Regions from separate parts of the Streptomyces sp. NPDC048411 genome, predicted to be linked through region 1. Evidence: riboswitches for the same ligand, from Rfam matches in the RefSeq annotation. Region 1 holds a riboswitch; each other region holds the start of a gene.

The links. A riboswitch is a leader RNA that binds a small molecule or an ion and turns the genes downstream of it on or off. The one in region 1 is predicted to bind cyclic di-AMP.
Positions count from the first base shown of each region.
Region 2: linked by a shared signal. The riboswitch ahead of AB0915_RS20340 (transglycosylase family protein) and the one ahead of AB0915_RS00265 (M23 family metallopeptidase) in region 1 are both predicted to bind cyclic di-AMP.
Region 3: linked by a shared signal. The riboswitch ahead of AB0915_RS20915 (NlpC/P60 family protein) and the one ahead of AB0915_RS00265 (M23 family metallopeptidase) in region 1 are both predicted to bind cyclic di-AMP.
Region 4: linked by a shared signal. The riboswitch ahead of AB0915_RS35875 (LysM peptidoglycan-binding domain-containing protein) and the one ahead of AB0915_RS00265 (M23 family metallopeptidase) in region 1 are both predicted to bind cyclic di-AMP.

Region 1 is NZ_JBEZKL010000001.1:54,055-57,669, reverse strand. It holds gene AB0915_RS00275 (pitrilysin family protein) at 1-643, shown strand, start outside; gene AB0915_RS00270 (pitrilysin family protein) at 670-2,052, shown strand; cyclic di-AMP (ydaO/yuaA leader) riboswitch at 2,261-2,427, shown strand; gene AB0915_RS00265 (M23 family metallopeptidase) at 2,441-3,223, shown strand; partial or broken gene AB0915_RS00260 (GntR family transcriptional regulator) at 3,438-3,615, shown strand, end outside.
Region 2 is NZ_JBEZKL010000054.1:36,613-40,227, reverse strand. It holds gene AB0915_RS20350 (cytochrome P450) at 1-494, shown strand, start outside; gene AB0915_RS20345 (transglycosylase family protein) at 600-1,499, shown strand; cyclic di-AMP (ydaO/yuaA leader) riboswitch at 1,800-1,971, shown strand; gene AB0915_RS20340 (transglycosylase family protein) at 1,975-2,706, shown strand; gene eno (phosphopyruvate hydratase) at 3,009-3,615, shown strand, end outside.
Region 3 is NZ_JBEZKL010000057.1:7,359-10,973, reverse strand. It holds gene AB0915_RS20920 (hypothetical protein) at 1-345, shown strand, start outside; gene AB0915_RS20915 (NlpC/P60 family protein) at 420-1,583, opposite strand; cyclic di-AMP (ydaO/yuaA leader) riboswitch at 1,591-1,755, opposite strand; gene pcrA (DNA helicase PcrA) at 2,013-3,615, shown strand, end outside.
Region 4 is NZ_JBEZKL010000188.1:3,256-6,870, forward strand. It holds gene AB0915_RS35870 (GMC oxidoreductase) at 1-859, opposite strand, end outside; gene AB0915_RS35875 (LysM peptidoglycan-binding domain-containing protein) at 1,366-2,133, opposite strand; cyclic di-AMP (ydaO/yuaA leader) riboswitch at 2,138-2,323, opposite strand; gene AB0915_RS35880 (DUF5996 family protein) at 2,896-3,615, shown strand, end outside.

The DNA.
Region 1 (3,615 bases):
CATCGGCGAGCAGCTGCGCGAAGAGGTCCACGAGGAGGTCCCGGCGCGGGCGCTGATGGCCGCCTACCGGCTGCCGCACGACGGCACCAGGGAGTGCGACGCCGCGGATCTCGCGCTGACCGTGCTCGGCGGAGGCGAGTCCTCCCGGCTGCACAACCGTCTGGTCCGCCGCGACCGCACGGCCGTTGCGGCAGGTTTCGGGCTGCTGCGGCTGGCCGGCGCGCCCTCGCTCGGCTGGCTGGACGTGAAGACGTCCGGCGGTGTCGAGGTGGCGCAGATCGAGGCCGCGGTCGACGAGGAGCTGGCCCGATTCGCCGCCGAGGGCCCCACGCCCGAGGAAATGGAGCGCGCTCAGGCACAGTTGGAGCGCGAGTGGCTGGACCGGCTCGGTACGGTCGCGGGCCGCGCCGATGAACTCTGCCGGTTCGCCGTGCTGTTCGGCGACCCGCAGCTCGCCCTGACCGCCGTCCAGCGGGTCCTCGACGTCACCGCGGACGAGGTCCAGGCGGCGGCCAGGGCCCAGCTGCGCCCCGACAACCGGGCGGTGCTCGTCTACGAGCCGGTCGAGCCGGCCGAATCCGCCGACGCGGAAGCCGACGAGACGGACACCGACACCGACGCGCACGAAGGGGCGGACAAGTGAGCGACGCTGCCGCGACTGGAGTAACGATGGAGTACCACCCGCAGCCGACCCCCGGCACGGCCAGGCCCTGGGCCTTTCCCGCACCCGAGCGCGGCGCCCTGCCCAATGGGCTGACGGTGCTGCGCTGCCACCGTCCCGGCCAGCAGGTCGTCGCGGTCGAGATCTTCCTCGACGCCCCGCTGGACGCCGAGCCCGAGGGCCTCGACGGCGTGGCCACGATCATGGCGCGGGCCCTTTCCGAGGGCACCGACAAGCACTCCGCCGAGGAGTTCGCCGCTGAGCTGGAGCGTTGCGGCGCCACCCTCGACGCGCACGCCGACCATCCCGGCATGCGGGTCTCCCTGGAGGTTCCGGCCTCCCGGCTGGCCAAGGCGCTCGGGCTGGTCGCCGAGGCGCTGCGGGCACCCGCGTTCGCCGACAGCGAGATCGAGCGACTGGTGAACAACCGGCTCGACGAGATTCCGCACGAGCAGGCCAACCCGGCCCGGCGTGCCGCCAAGCAGCTCTCCAAGGAGCTCTTCCCGGCCACGTCGCGGATGTCACGCCCGCGCCAGGGCACCGAGGAGACGGTGGAGCGGATCGACTCCGCGGCCGTGCGCGCCTTCTACGAGGCCCATGTCCGGCCGTCCACCGCGACCGTCGTCGTCGTGGGCGACCTCACCGGTATCGACCTGGACGCCCTGCTCGCCGACACCATCGGCGACTGGACCGGAAACACTGTGGAGCCCCGTCCGGTCCCGCCGATCACCGCCGACGACACCGGCCGCGTGGTGATCGTCGACCGTCCGGGCGCCGTGCAGACGCAACTGCTGATCGGCCGCATCGGCGCCGACCGGCACGACAGCGTGTGGCCGGCCCAGGTCCTCGGCACCTACTGCCTGGGCGGCACACTCACCTCCCGGCTGGACCGGGTGCTGCGCGAGGAGAAGGGCTACACCTACGGCGTGCGGGCCTTCGGGCAGGTCCTGCGCTCGACGGCCCCGGACTCCGCCTCCGGGGTGACCGGCGCGGCGATGCTGGCGATCAGCGGCTCGGTGGACACGGAGTCCACCGGACCGGCGCTCGACGACCTGTGGAAGGTCCTGCGGACCCTGGTGGCCGAGGGGCTGACCGACGCCGAGCGCGAGACCGCTGTGCAGAACCTCGTGGGTGTCGCCCCGCTGAAGTTCGAGACGGCTGCCTCCGTCGCCGGCACGCTCGCCGACCAGGTCGAGCAGCACCTCCCGGATGACTACCAGGCGCAGTTGTACGCCCGCCTGGCCGAGACCGGCACGGTCGAGGCGACCGCAGCCGTGGTCAACGCCTTCCCCGTGGACCGGCTGGTCACGATTCTCGTCGGCGACGCCGCGCAGATCGAGGAGCCGGTCAGGGCGTTGGGCATCGGAGAGGTGTCGGTCGTCACCGGCTGATGCACCAAAGCCCCGCAAAGGGGGGCGAAGAGGGACCCTGGCGAGTCGCTTCCCGCCAGGGTCTTCCTTTTTGCCCGATTTGAGACGAAAGTTCCTTGCTTGCTCTGTGGGATGCGCTACAAAGCGCCCTGTCCGTTTGGTGAATGAAAGTGCCCCCGCCTAGCGTCGGCTCCGCTGTCCGTCACTCGTATGCCGCATCCGTGGCGCCGGGCAGTGATCGCCGAGTCCCCGTCAGGCGCGAGCCTGGGGAGCCGGGGACCCACGCAGTCCCTGGGGTGCATCGGATGCCGCGACCTCCTGTGAGGCCGGGGATCCGTAGGAGACCTTCCTGCTCCGAACCCGTCAGCTAACCCGGTAGGCGAGAAGGAAGGAAAGGACCAGCTACTTCATGGCGTTCACCCGCCCCACCGGGAAGCACCGTGCCCCGAGCCGCCTGAAGCGCAGGAGCGCACGCGTCGCCGGAGTCGCAACGCTGGCGACCACCGGTGTCATCGGCGGACTGGCCTCTCCGGCCCTCGCCACGGATGCCGAGGCCCCCTCCGGCGATGAAACCGGTCTGACCCAGATCGTCGCCATCGAGGATGCCCTCGCCGACCAGGTGGCCACCCAGGCCGAGGTGCAGAAGCGCCAGGCCGACGTCGCCGCGAAGGCTGCCGAGGCTGCCAAGGCCGACGCGGCGGCGAAGGTCAAGGCCGAGGCCCGCGCCAAGGCGGCCCGTGACGCGAAGGCCCGCGCCGCCCGTTCCGCCGAGCGCACCCGCCTGGGCTCCTTCCAGCTCCCGGTCGCCGGTTCGTACGTCACCACCGGCTACAAGTCGAGCGGATCCCTCTGGTCCTCCGGCCGCCACTCGGGCATCGACTTCCACGCCGCCTCCGGCAGCTCCGTCGTCGCCGTCGGCGCCGGCACGGTCGTCGAGGCGGGCTGGGGTGGCGCATACGGCAACAACATCGTGCTGCGGATGACGGACGGCACGTACACCCAGTACGGCCACCTCTCCTCGATCGGCGTCTCCGTCGGCCAGAGCGTCGGCGCAGGCCAGCAGATCGGCCTCTCCGGCTCGACCGGCAACTCCACCGGACCGCACCTCCACTTCGAGGCCCGCACCACGCCTTCGTACGGCTCCGACATGGACCCCGTGGCGTACCTGCGCGCCCATGGCGTGAACGTCTGACCGACGTCCCATCCGCAATACGCCGAAGGCCCCGGCTTCCGCCGGGGCCTTCGGCGTGTCCGTTCCTGCCGAACCGCCCCGCGGAACCGTCCCCGGGTCAAAGGGTATTCATGGTTTTCGGCCCGGCTTCGGAAATGCAGCCGCCGTGCAATAGAGTCACGGAACAGGCGTCGATCGGCCGCGTTTCGCGGGGGATTAAGGCGGAGGTTCGGACATGCGTATTCCGGCGCAATCGGTATGTACGGCAATCCGTGACGACATCGTCTCCGGTGTCTTCGAACGCGGCGGCAGACTCACCGAGGAGCTGCTCGCGCGTCGTTACGGGGTATCCCGTGTCCCGGTGCGGGAAGCGCTGCGCACCCTGGAGTCCGAGGGCTTCGTGGTCACCCGCC
Region 2 (3,615 bases), on a different contig from region 1:
ATCCGGAGCAGCGGGAGCGGCTGCAGCGCTCGCTCGACGCGGGGGAGACAGGGCTGCTGGAGACCGGTATCGAGGAGCTGCTGCGGTACGACGGTCCGGTGGAGCTGGCGACCTGGCGGTTCGCCACCGAGCCGCTGATCCTCGGCGGGCAGCGGATCGTGGCGGGTGACCCCGTACTGGTGGTGCTCGCCGCCGCCGACCGGGACCCGGAACGGTTCGCGAACCCGGACACCCTTGACCTCGCGCGGCGTGACAATCAGCACCTTGGATACGGGCACGGCATCCATTACTGCCTGGGAGCACCGCTTGCGCGACTGGAGGGACAGGCTGCCCTGGCCACGCTGTTGAGGCGCCTCCCGGATGTGCGGCTTGCGGTGGAACCTGCCGATGTGCGCTGGCGTGGCGGACTCATCATGCGTGGTCTGCGCACGCTTCCGGTGGAGTTCGGTCCCGGCCGGCGTTCCGATGAGGGTGACACTCTGTCAACTCTGTGACTTTCACGTGATCTGCGCTGCATCGACTTGTGACAAGCGTTCGAGTGCCGCTACGTTCACCGTTCGACTCACCAGTCACTTGTCAGTCACACGGAAGGCAATCCCATGGGCTCCGCGAACGGCAGGCACCGTCGCCCTCGCCAGGCACCCGCGATCGTCGTCGCCGCAGGCGTGACCGGTTCGGCCATCGCTATTCCCCTGCTCGGTGCGGCCGGTGCGCACGCCGCCGACGCCACGACCTGGGACCGGGTCGCGGAGTGCGAGAGCGGCGGGATGTGGAGCGCCGACCTCGGCAACGGTTTCTACGGCGGTCTTCAGTTCTCGCAGGATGCCTGGAAGTCGTACGGCGGTGAGGCGTACGCCGCGCGCGCGGACCTCGCCAGCCGCTCACAGCAGATAGCGGTCGCCGAGAAGGTCCTGGAGGACCAGGGGCCGAAGGCGTGGCCCAGCTGTGCGGGCATCTCCGGGCTCACGGAGGACGGGGTGTTGCCGGGGGTCGACCCGGGAGTCGTGCCGTCGGCCGAACCGGCGAAGGGCGGGGACGCGTCCGAGGCGCCGTCCGCCAAGGCGTCGCACAAGGCGTCGCACAAGGCGTCGGGCAACGCGTCGCACAAGCCGTCGGCAGAGCCGTCAGCCACATCACCGTCCAAGAAGTCTGATTCGTCTGACTCGCCCCAGAAGTCCGACGTCCCCGGAAATGAGGCGGGTGGCAAGCACCGTGGCGCGCCGGCCTCCGAGGTGAGTCAGGGTGCGGGCAGGGGCGGTGGCCGGGACTCGGGCCGGCATGCTTCCCGCGGCAACAGTGAGGGGCGCGACACGCGCGCGGTGGCGGCCGACGGCGATTACACCGTCCGGCCGGGCGACAACCTCTCGGCGATTGCTGACGCACAGAAGGTTCCCGGCGGATGGCCCGCTCTCTACAAGGCGAACAAGGGTGCGGTCGGCGGCGACCCGGACCTCATCCTGCCTGGCCAGAGCCTCGATCTCGGCGTGAAGTCGAAGTGAGAGCAGTCTGATAAACGGCTAAAAGCACCCCAGAAACCGGGGTAGTTCAGGGACCTATGTCCGCTTATGCGTAAGTGAGACATGGGTCTCTTTGCGTCAATTGGCGTGTCGCGCCTGCCGGGTCTGTCCGCATCGCCCCTCACCTGCGAAAACGCTGCGCATTCGGATGCAGGTAAGGACTGATTGTCCGTTATGCCCATCTTTGAATGTCGAGGTTGCATACGTTTACGGTCGGAACCGCTCGCACCGCGGGCCCCGTCGACCGTCACGCCGAATCCTGCCGTCGGTCGAAGGGAACAGACGCGTAAAGCGCCGTAGGCAGGAGCGGGGGACCCAGGTAAGCCGCCGGGCCCGATGGTCGAAAGACCGTCAGGACCGGCTCGGGGTGAAGTCGCGTGCTAGGACATGCGACCGGGCAACTCACTTGGCCCGAACCCGACAGCTCACCTCGTAGGCGTCGGTGAGGAGAAGTTCCATGCTGCTGAACAGCAAGGGCAAGCACCGTCGCCCGTCCAAGGCCGTCCGTGTCGCCACGCTCGCCGGTGTCACCGGTGCCGCCATCGCCGCTCCTCTGATGGGTGCGACCGGTGCCTCCGCCGCCTCCGTCGCCACGTGGGACGCCGTCGCCCAGTGCGAGTCCGGTGGCAACTGGTCCATCAACACCGGCAACGGCTACTACGGCGGCCTGCAGTTCTCGCAGTCCAGCTGGGCCGCCGCCGGTGGTACGCAGTACGCCCCGCGTGCCGACCTCGCCACCAAGGCTCAGCAGATCGCCACCGCCGAGAAGCTCCTCGCCATGCAGGGCCCGGGTGCCTGGGGCTGTGCCGGCGCCGGTCGCCTCACCAACGATGGTGTCGACCCGGGTGTCGACACCGGTTCCACCGCGCAGCAGAACGCCCCGGCGCAGCAGTCGAAGCAGGCCGCGCCGAAGCAGGCCGCGCCGAAGCCGGCCGAGCGCACCGAGGCCCCCGCCGCCTCCCGCGCGGACCGCGGCACCGCCCCCAAGAAGACCGTCACCACGCCGACCGGCGAGAAGGTCGCCAAGGGCGACGGCGAGTACACGGTGAAGTCCGGCGACTCGCTCAGCAAGATCGCCGCGCAGCACAAGGTGAAGGGCGGCTGGCAGCAGCTCTTCAAGCTGAACAAGGACATCGTCCAGGACGCCGACCTGATCTACCCGGGTCAGCAGCTCCACCTGACGAAGTAGGACGGGCGCTCCGTGGACACGGGCTCCCCGTAGACACGGGCTCTCTCCTCCCCGAGCACCCCGACCCGGCGCGGATTCCCCCGTACGTGCCGGGTCGGGGTTTTTCGTATTCACTGTTCAACCGTTGTCGTTACCGTCCAGTAGAAATCTGGACCTTTGCCCTGCTACGAGTGCCCTTGGGTCCTTTTTCGTCCCAGGGGGCGGGCGGTCGGCGGACCGAGGCGGCCCAGCCGGTTAGGCTCTTGTCGCAAGGCCAAAGCGACCCTGCACAACCAGCGTCATATCCCAGAAGGAGATGCCTCGTGCCGTCCATCGACGTCGTCGTAGCCCGGGAAATCCTCGACTCCCGCGGAAACCCCACGGTCGAGGTCGAGGTTGGCCTCGACGACGGCAGCACGGGCCGTGCTGCTGTGCCGTCCGGCGCCTCCACCGGTGCGTTCGAGGCCATTGAGCTTCGCGACGGTGACCCCAACCGCTACCAGGGCAAGGGCGTCGAGAAGGCCGTCCTCGCCGTGATCGAGCAGATCGGCCCGGAGCTCGTCGGCTACGACGCCACCGAGCAGCGGCTGATCGACCAGGCCATGTTCGACCTGGACGCCACCGAGAACAAGGGCTCGCTCGGCGCCAACGCCATCCTCGGCGTCTCGCTGGCCGTCGCGCACGCCGCGTCCGAGGCCTCGGACCTGCCGCTGTTCCGCTACCTCGGTGGCCCGAACGCGCACCTGCTGCCCGTCCCGATGATGAACATCCTCAACGGTGGGTCGCACGCCGACTCCAACGTGGACATCCAGGAGTTCATGATCGCGCCGATCGGCGCGGAGTCCTTCTCCGAGGCCCTGCGCTGGGGCGCCGAGGTCTACCACACGCTGAAGAAGGTCCTGAAGACCAAGGGCCTGTCGACCGGTCTCG
Region 3 (3,615 bases), on a different contig from region 1:
CTCATCAATGTCTTCGTCGCGCTGCACATCATCGGTATCGCCTCCCTCCTGGGCGGCTTCCTGACCCAGATGAAGGCGATGGGCGCGGGCACGGCACGCTTCGTCCCGGCGATGCTGCACGGCGCGCTGACCATGCTGGTCACCGGCGTCGCGCTGGTCGGGCTCAACCAGGCCGACGGCCACTCGGTCAACAACATCAAGATCGGCGTGAAGCTGGCGGTCCTGGTGGTGATCCTCGCGCTGGTCTACATCAAGCGGGACGAGGAGAAGGCCGAGAAGGGCGTGTTCGCGGCGGTCGGCGGACTGACGGTCGCCAATATCTTCATCGCGATGCTCTGGACCTGAGCCGGACCACGCACATGCGCGAGTGAGCCCCTGCCGGGTCCGGCAGGGGCTCACTCGCGCATGAGGGCCCGCCGCTACGCCGGGCGCACGCTGCCGTAGATCGGCATGTAGTAGATCGACTCCTCGCGGACGTTCGCCCCCGGCTTCGGGGCGTGGATCATCATGCCGTCGCCCTTGTAGATACCGACGTGGCTGATGTCGTCGTAGAAGAAGACGAGGTCGCCCGGCTGAAGGTCGGCCGTGGCTATCCGGGTGCCGACCTCCACCTGGTCCCAGGTGGTGCGGGGGATGTCGACGCCCGCCGCCTTCCAGGCGGCCTGGGTCAGCCCCGAGCAGTCGTAGGAGGAGGGGCCCGTGGCTCCCCAGACATACGGCTTGCCGATCTGGGCGCGGGCGAAGGCGAGAACCTTCTCGGCCTTCGAGGTGGCGCTGGTGTCCGAGCCGGTCCCGGTTCCCGCGCCCGTCCCCGTGCCCGTGCCGCCGGTGGAGCCGGCCTCCTTCGCCGCCGCCTCGGCCTTGCGGTCCGCCTCGGCCTTGGCGGCGGCCTGCCGGCGGGCGAGTTCCTCCGCCTTGCGCTTGGCCTCCGCCTCCTTCTCGCGCTCCAGCGCCGCCAGCCGCGCTTTCTCCTCGGCCGTCAGCTTCGACAGCATCGCGCGCGCCTCGCCCAGCTTCTTCTGGACGGATTGTTTGCTGGTCCGGAGCGTGGCCTGGGACTCGGTGAGCGTCTCCAGGCTCTGCACCGCCTCGGTGCGCTTCTTCGCCGCCGCTGCCTGCTGCGTACGGAAGTCCGTGACCGCCTTCTGCTGCTGGGCGGTCATCCGGTTCATCAGCTGGTTCTGGTCGAAGTACGACTGCGGGTCGTCGGCCAGGAAGAAGGTGGCGGTCGGGGCGATGGAGCCGGTGCGGTACTGCGCGGCCGCGTAGTTGCCGAGGGTCCTGCGCGCCTCGTTCAGCTTGTCGGCGCGCTCGGCCACGTCCTCCAGCAGGGCGTCCACCTTGCCGCGCTGCGTGGCGGAGGCCTCCTTCGCCCTGTTGTACTGCTGGGTCGCGGTGCCCGCCTGCCGGTAGAGGTCGTCGACCTTCTTCTGTACGTCCTCGATGCTGGGCTTGGGTGCGCCCGGAGCGGCCATGGCGCTCTGGGTCGACAGCAGGGTCACCCCTGCCAGTGCGGCCGTCGTGAGCCCGACGGCGGGGGTGGTGGTGCGTGCCCGGCTGCGCGGTTTGCGGTGCGATGCCAAAGCCGGCGTCTCCTTCCGTGGACCGCCTACCGGGTTAGCTGTCGGGTTCGGGCGGAACGGAAGGCTGCCCTACGGTCCGAGTGGGGATTTGGACCGATTCACCCCGGTTTTTCCTATGGGTCCCCGGTTCCGAACTCCCCTGTGGGCAGCGCGGATTCGGCGTGGGAGCCCGCTCGGCGTGGTTCGCCTCAAGGGGGTACGGGCCGCCCGAGGGAGCACGCTAGCCAACCGTGTTGCCGCTGTGAAGGTTGATGTTCGATATGCCCGATACGTTTTCGTGACCTTGGTGTAGAGGGGCCGGAAGGCGTGGTCCGGGCCCTGATTTCCTTACGGGGCGTGGGTGGCTGCTCCCCGTACGTAGGCGCCTTCCGGTCGCGCTTCTCCATGCGGCCGCAGAGTGTCGGTGCGTCGCCCTAGACTCGTGAGGCGATGAGCAGCCTCTTTGACGACAGTTTCCTGGCCGGCCTCCAGCACCCGGAGGAAGAACCCCCGCCGCCCCCCGAGGACTCCGCACCCGAAGCGGTGCCGGAGGACCTCTTCGCGGGCGTGTTCGACGCGCCCCCGCCGCCTCGGGACGCGTACTACCGGGACGGCGCCCACCGCCCCGCCATCGACTCCGCTGCCCTGCTCGACGGGCTGAACACCGAGCAGCGCGCCGCGGTCGTGCACGCCGGATCGCCGCTGCTCATCGTCGCCGGCGCGGGCTCCGGCAAGACCCGGGTGCTCACCCACCGCATCGCCCACCTGCTGGCCGAGCGCGGCGTGCACCCCGGCCAGATCCTGGCGATCACCTTCACCAACAAGGCCGCGGGCGAGATGAAGGAGCGCGTCGAGCAGCTCGTCGGACCGCGCGCCAACGCCATGTGGGTCATGACGTTCCACAGCGCGTGCGTCCGGATTTTGCGCCGCGAGTCGAAGCGGCTCGGCTTCACCTCGTCGTTCTCGATCTACGACGCGGCCGACTCCAAGCGGCTGATGGCCCTGGTCTGCCGCGATCTGGACCTCGACCCGAAGCGCTTCCCACCGAAGTCGTTCACGGCCAAGGTCTCGAACCTGAAGAACGAGCTGATCGACGAGGAGACCTTCGCCGGCCAGGCTGCGGACGGCTTCGAGAAGACGCTCGCCCAGGCGTACGCGATGTACCAGTCCCGGCTGCGCGAGGCCAACGCACTGGACTTCGACGACATCATCATGACGACGGTCCATCTGCTCCAGGCGTTCCCCGACGTCGCCGAGCACTACCGCCGCCGCTTCCGGCACGTCCTCGTCGACGAGTACCAGGACACCAACCACGCGCAGTACACGCTCGTACGCGAACTGGTCGGCCCGGCCGGAGAGGCCGACGCCCCCGCCGAGCTCTGCGTCGTGGGTGACGCCGACCAGTCGATCTACGCCTTCCGCGGCGCGACGATCCGCAACATCCTCCAGTTCGAGGAGGACTACCCGAACGCGACGACGATCCTGCTGGAGCAGAACTACCGCTCCACGCAGACGATCCTCTCCGCCGCCAACGCGGTCATCGAGCGCAACGAGAGCCGCCGCCCCAAGAACCTCTGGACGAAGGCGGGCGAGGGCGCCCGGATCACCGGCTACGTCGCGGACACCGAGCACGACGAGGCGCAGTTCGTCGCCGACGAGATCGACCGGCTGACCGACGCGGGCGACGCGAAGGCCGGCGACGTCGCGATCTTCTACCGGACGAACGCGCAGTCCCGTGTCTTCGAAGAGATCTTCATCCGCGTCGGCCTGCCCTACAAGGTCGTCGGCGGCGTGCGCTTCTACGAGCGCAAGGAGGTCCGGGACATCCTGGCCTACCTCCGGGTCCTCGCCAACCCCGAGGACACCGTTCCGCTGCGCCGCATCCTCAACGTGCCCAAGCGCGGTATCGGCGACCGCGCCGAGGCGATGATCGACGCCCTGTCGCTGCGTGAGAAGATCACGTTCCCGCAGGCACTGCGCCGCGTCGACGAGGCGTACGGCATGGCGGCCCGCTCGGCCAACGCCGTCAAGCGGTTCAACACGCTGATGGAGG
Region 4 (3,615 bases), on a different contig from region 1:
CGACCCTGCCGGTGGCCCTGATCCGGTCGATGTACGTCTTCTGCAGCGACTTCTTGCCGTAGTTGTTGCCGTAGAGGATCTCGCCGGCCAGCGCCGACTTGGGGACGGTTCCGGCCTCTTCCTGCTTCATGTAGTCCCAGTCGTACACGGTGGGCACGAAGACGAACGGGAAGCCGGAACGCTGGGCCTGCTCACGGCCGACCCGGGCGTACTGGTAGCACGCGGCGGTGTCGAACCAGGCCGGGTCGATGGTGCCGGCCCCGAGCCCGGCATTGGCGCGCGGGTAGTAGATGTCGTACATCTCGTCGGCGTCCACCGACGGGAGAATGGCTCCGAAGTTCTCACGCTTGGGAGTGACCGCCATCCCACCGTTGACCAGCGAGCCGCCACCGACGCCGCGGCCCTGGTAGACGGTGATCCCGCTGAACTCCTCGGCGTCGAGGATCCCCGTGGCGCGAGTGATGTTCTTGTCGATGGGGAAGCCGAGGAAGTTGCTGAGGGGCTGCTTGGTCCTGGTGCGGAGCCAGTACGACCGACTGTCCGGGGAGGTCGTGTTGGCGAAGATCTTGCCGTCCGGGCCGGGGGTGTCCCAGGCCATGCCCATTTCGACCATGTGCACGTCGACGCCTGCCTGCGCGAGACGCAGCGCGGCAACGGAGCCGCCGTATCCGGTGCCGATGACCAGGGCCGGGACATGGGCCCCGGAGTCGATCGGGGCGGTTGCGGAGCCGACCCCGGCCTGGGCCGGGGTGGTGTGACCCGCGAGGGCCACGGCTCCTAAAATAGAACCAGTTCCTGCGATGAACCTTCGACGCGAAACGCCCTTGGGGCCTGCATTGTGCATGGTAAAGTCACTCATGTGACACGCCTCACTCTCCAGAGAGTGAAACTGGTTCTACTGCTGTTCGCGCGTTAAGTCACTACATACCGATGGGTAACATGCGCCCGACGGAGGCGCCCCGGATCAATGCCGTGCGTCAGGCGGGCCGGCCTCAGTGGCCCGAACCTGGTCCCACCCTAGGCATCGATTCGATTGATCCATGACCATTCACAGGTGACCGATCGGGTCGGCCTGGCCATATCGGCGTTGGGTGTTCTGCTCTGCCTCATGCTCGTCATGGGTGCGCTGCAGGCGTATCCGGCCGGAGATGAGTCGGGATGGTCAGTCGCGTGTGCATGCCTGCTGCAGGCCACTACTCTCTGGCAGCTGGTGCGTGACATCCGACGACGCCGCCGGATGCGAAGCGAGGCGGGCTGACTTCTCGACTTCTGCATGGTCTCCCGTGCACTACACCGACGGGAACGGGTGGCGAAGCCCCATCGGACCCTCGCCACCCGTCATGCCTGAATCAACGCAACCGGGCGTCAGTAGGCCCCGAACACGTTGTCGATCGAGCCGTACTTGGCGGCGGCGTAGTTGCACGCGGCCGTGATGTTGGCGACCGGGTCGTAGGGGTCCATCGACGTACCGGGCACATGGTAGGCCCGGAACGTGGGGTCGATGACCTGCAGGAGCCCCTTGGACGGCGTGCCCTTGGCGGCGTTCGAGTCCCAGTTGTTGATGGCCCGGGGGTTGCCCGCGGACTCGCGCATGATGTTGCGGTGGATGCCATTGTAGCTGCCGGGGATGCCGTGCTGGGCCATGACGGCCAGCGACTCCTTGATCCAGCCGTCGAGGTCGTTCGTGTACGTCGCAGGCTTCGCGGTGACGGCAGCGGCGGTACTCGTGGCCGTCGTGGACTCGACTGCCGCGGGCGCGGTGGCGCCGATGGTGAGCTTCTGGCCCGCGTGAAGGACGCCGGGGTCTGCTCCGATGACCGCTCGATTGTCCTTGTACAGCTGCTGCCAACCGCCGCTCACGGAATAGCTCAGGGCGATCTTGTAAAGGGAATCGCCGGCTATCACGGAATAGACGGTGGGCGTAGCTGCCCGCACGGCAGTCGGCTTGGCGGGGGCGGCAGCGGGCGCCACTGTCTTGGCGACGGCGGCGGTGGCAGGCTGCGCCGGCGCTGCCGAGGCAACGGTTGCCCCGATCATCGGAAGCGCGAGAGCGGCTCCGCCCGTGCTCACGGCGATGAATCCGCGAGTCAGCGAACTGGACTTACGACGACGGTGGTTAACCTGTGCGGGCATGGCGCATTCCTCTCCGTCGCCTACGAGGTGAGCTGTCGGGTTGAGGCTGGAGTTGCCTCGCCGTATGGGAATACGACTTCACCCCTAGCCGTTCCGGATACCGGATCGGCGGATTGCGCGGGTCCCCCGCTCCTGCCGTACGTGAATGGTCGGGTTCCCGGACGGCGGCAGGATTCGGCGTTCCATCCGGATTGACGGTGACCGTAGGCGAGAAACTCCGACCTGAACAAGCCCCCATTTCTCGATCACAATTCATTTACAAGATCGAGTCGCGGAAATTTTCGCAATCCACCCCGGTCCGCAAAGCCAACTTTCTTGGCGCAGAAGGGAACCGGGCGACACGTCGCTGCGTCCGCGGGCCCGGAAGGTGACTCTCGCCACTCGGTCCGAAAAGGGCGATTTGCCCGGCGCGCAGACCCTCGGGCCTGCTCGGGTTACGCATTCACCAGAGCAGCGAGCAACTTCCCTTTATCGCCAAAATTGCGACATTCAGGAGATTTTGGCGTCAGGGGCAGGCACCCGGCCTTCGACTCGCCGGGAAGGGCGTCCCCGGGGAAACGGCCGGGAGCGACCGCGCGTCACCCGCCTGCGCCGACTGCGGCGCGCGAGTGGCCGCCCACCGGCCAGGTCGTGCAGGTTCACGCGAACGACACCATGGCGGCCGCACGAGATGCCGCACACCTTCGGCGTGGCCATGATGGTGCGGAAGAACGCCCTGCCCACCCGCCGGAACCGTCCGGCAGCACGAGAGAGGTGATGGCGATGGAGCTGTTCCCGCCCATGCCGCTCGCCGAGTGGCGTGACACCAAAGAGACGCTCCACCGCTTCGCGCAGGTCGTCGGAAAGATCCGCCTCGCGGCCAGTGTCCGGCGCAATCACTGGTGGAACGTTCCGTTTCACCTCACGGGCCGCGGTATCACCACCCGCCCCATGGGGCAGATCGACGGAAACCCGATTTTCACGGTGGACTTCGACTTCGTCGGCCATCGACTCGTCATCACAAGACTGGACGGCGTGATGGTCTCGTTCCCGCTTTCGGGCCAGTCCGTGGCGTCCTTCCACCAGAAGGTCATGGCTGCCCTGGACACGCTGGGCATCAAGGTGGATATCAATTTGCCCAAGCCATTCGATCTGCCTGACGCCGACCGGCCGTTCGCCGAGGATACGGAGCACGCGGCATACGATCCCGAACAGGCCAACCGGTATTGGCAGGTCCTCAGTCAAGTGGCCCTGGTACTGGAGGAATTCGCCGCGCGATTTTCGGGGAAAGTCAGCCCCGTGCACCATTTCTGGCACACCTTCGATATTGCTCACACCCGCTTTGCGGAGCGTCAGATCGACCAGCCCCAGCAGATCGACCCGGTGACGCGAGAGGCCTACTCCCGGGAAGTGATCAGCTTCGGTTTCTGGTTCGGTGACGACACGTTCGCCGCGCCCGCGTTCTACTCGTACACCGCTCCCGAACCGGCGCGGCTGGCGGAG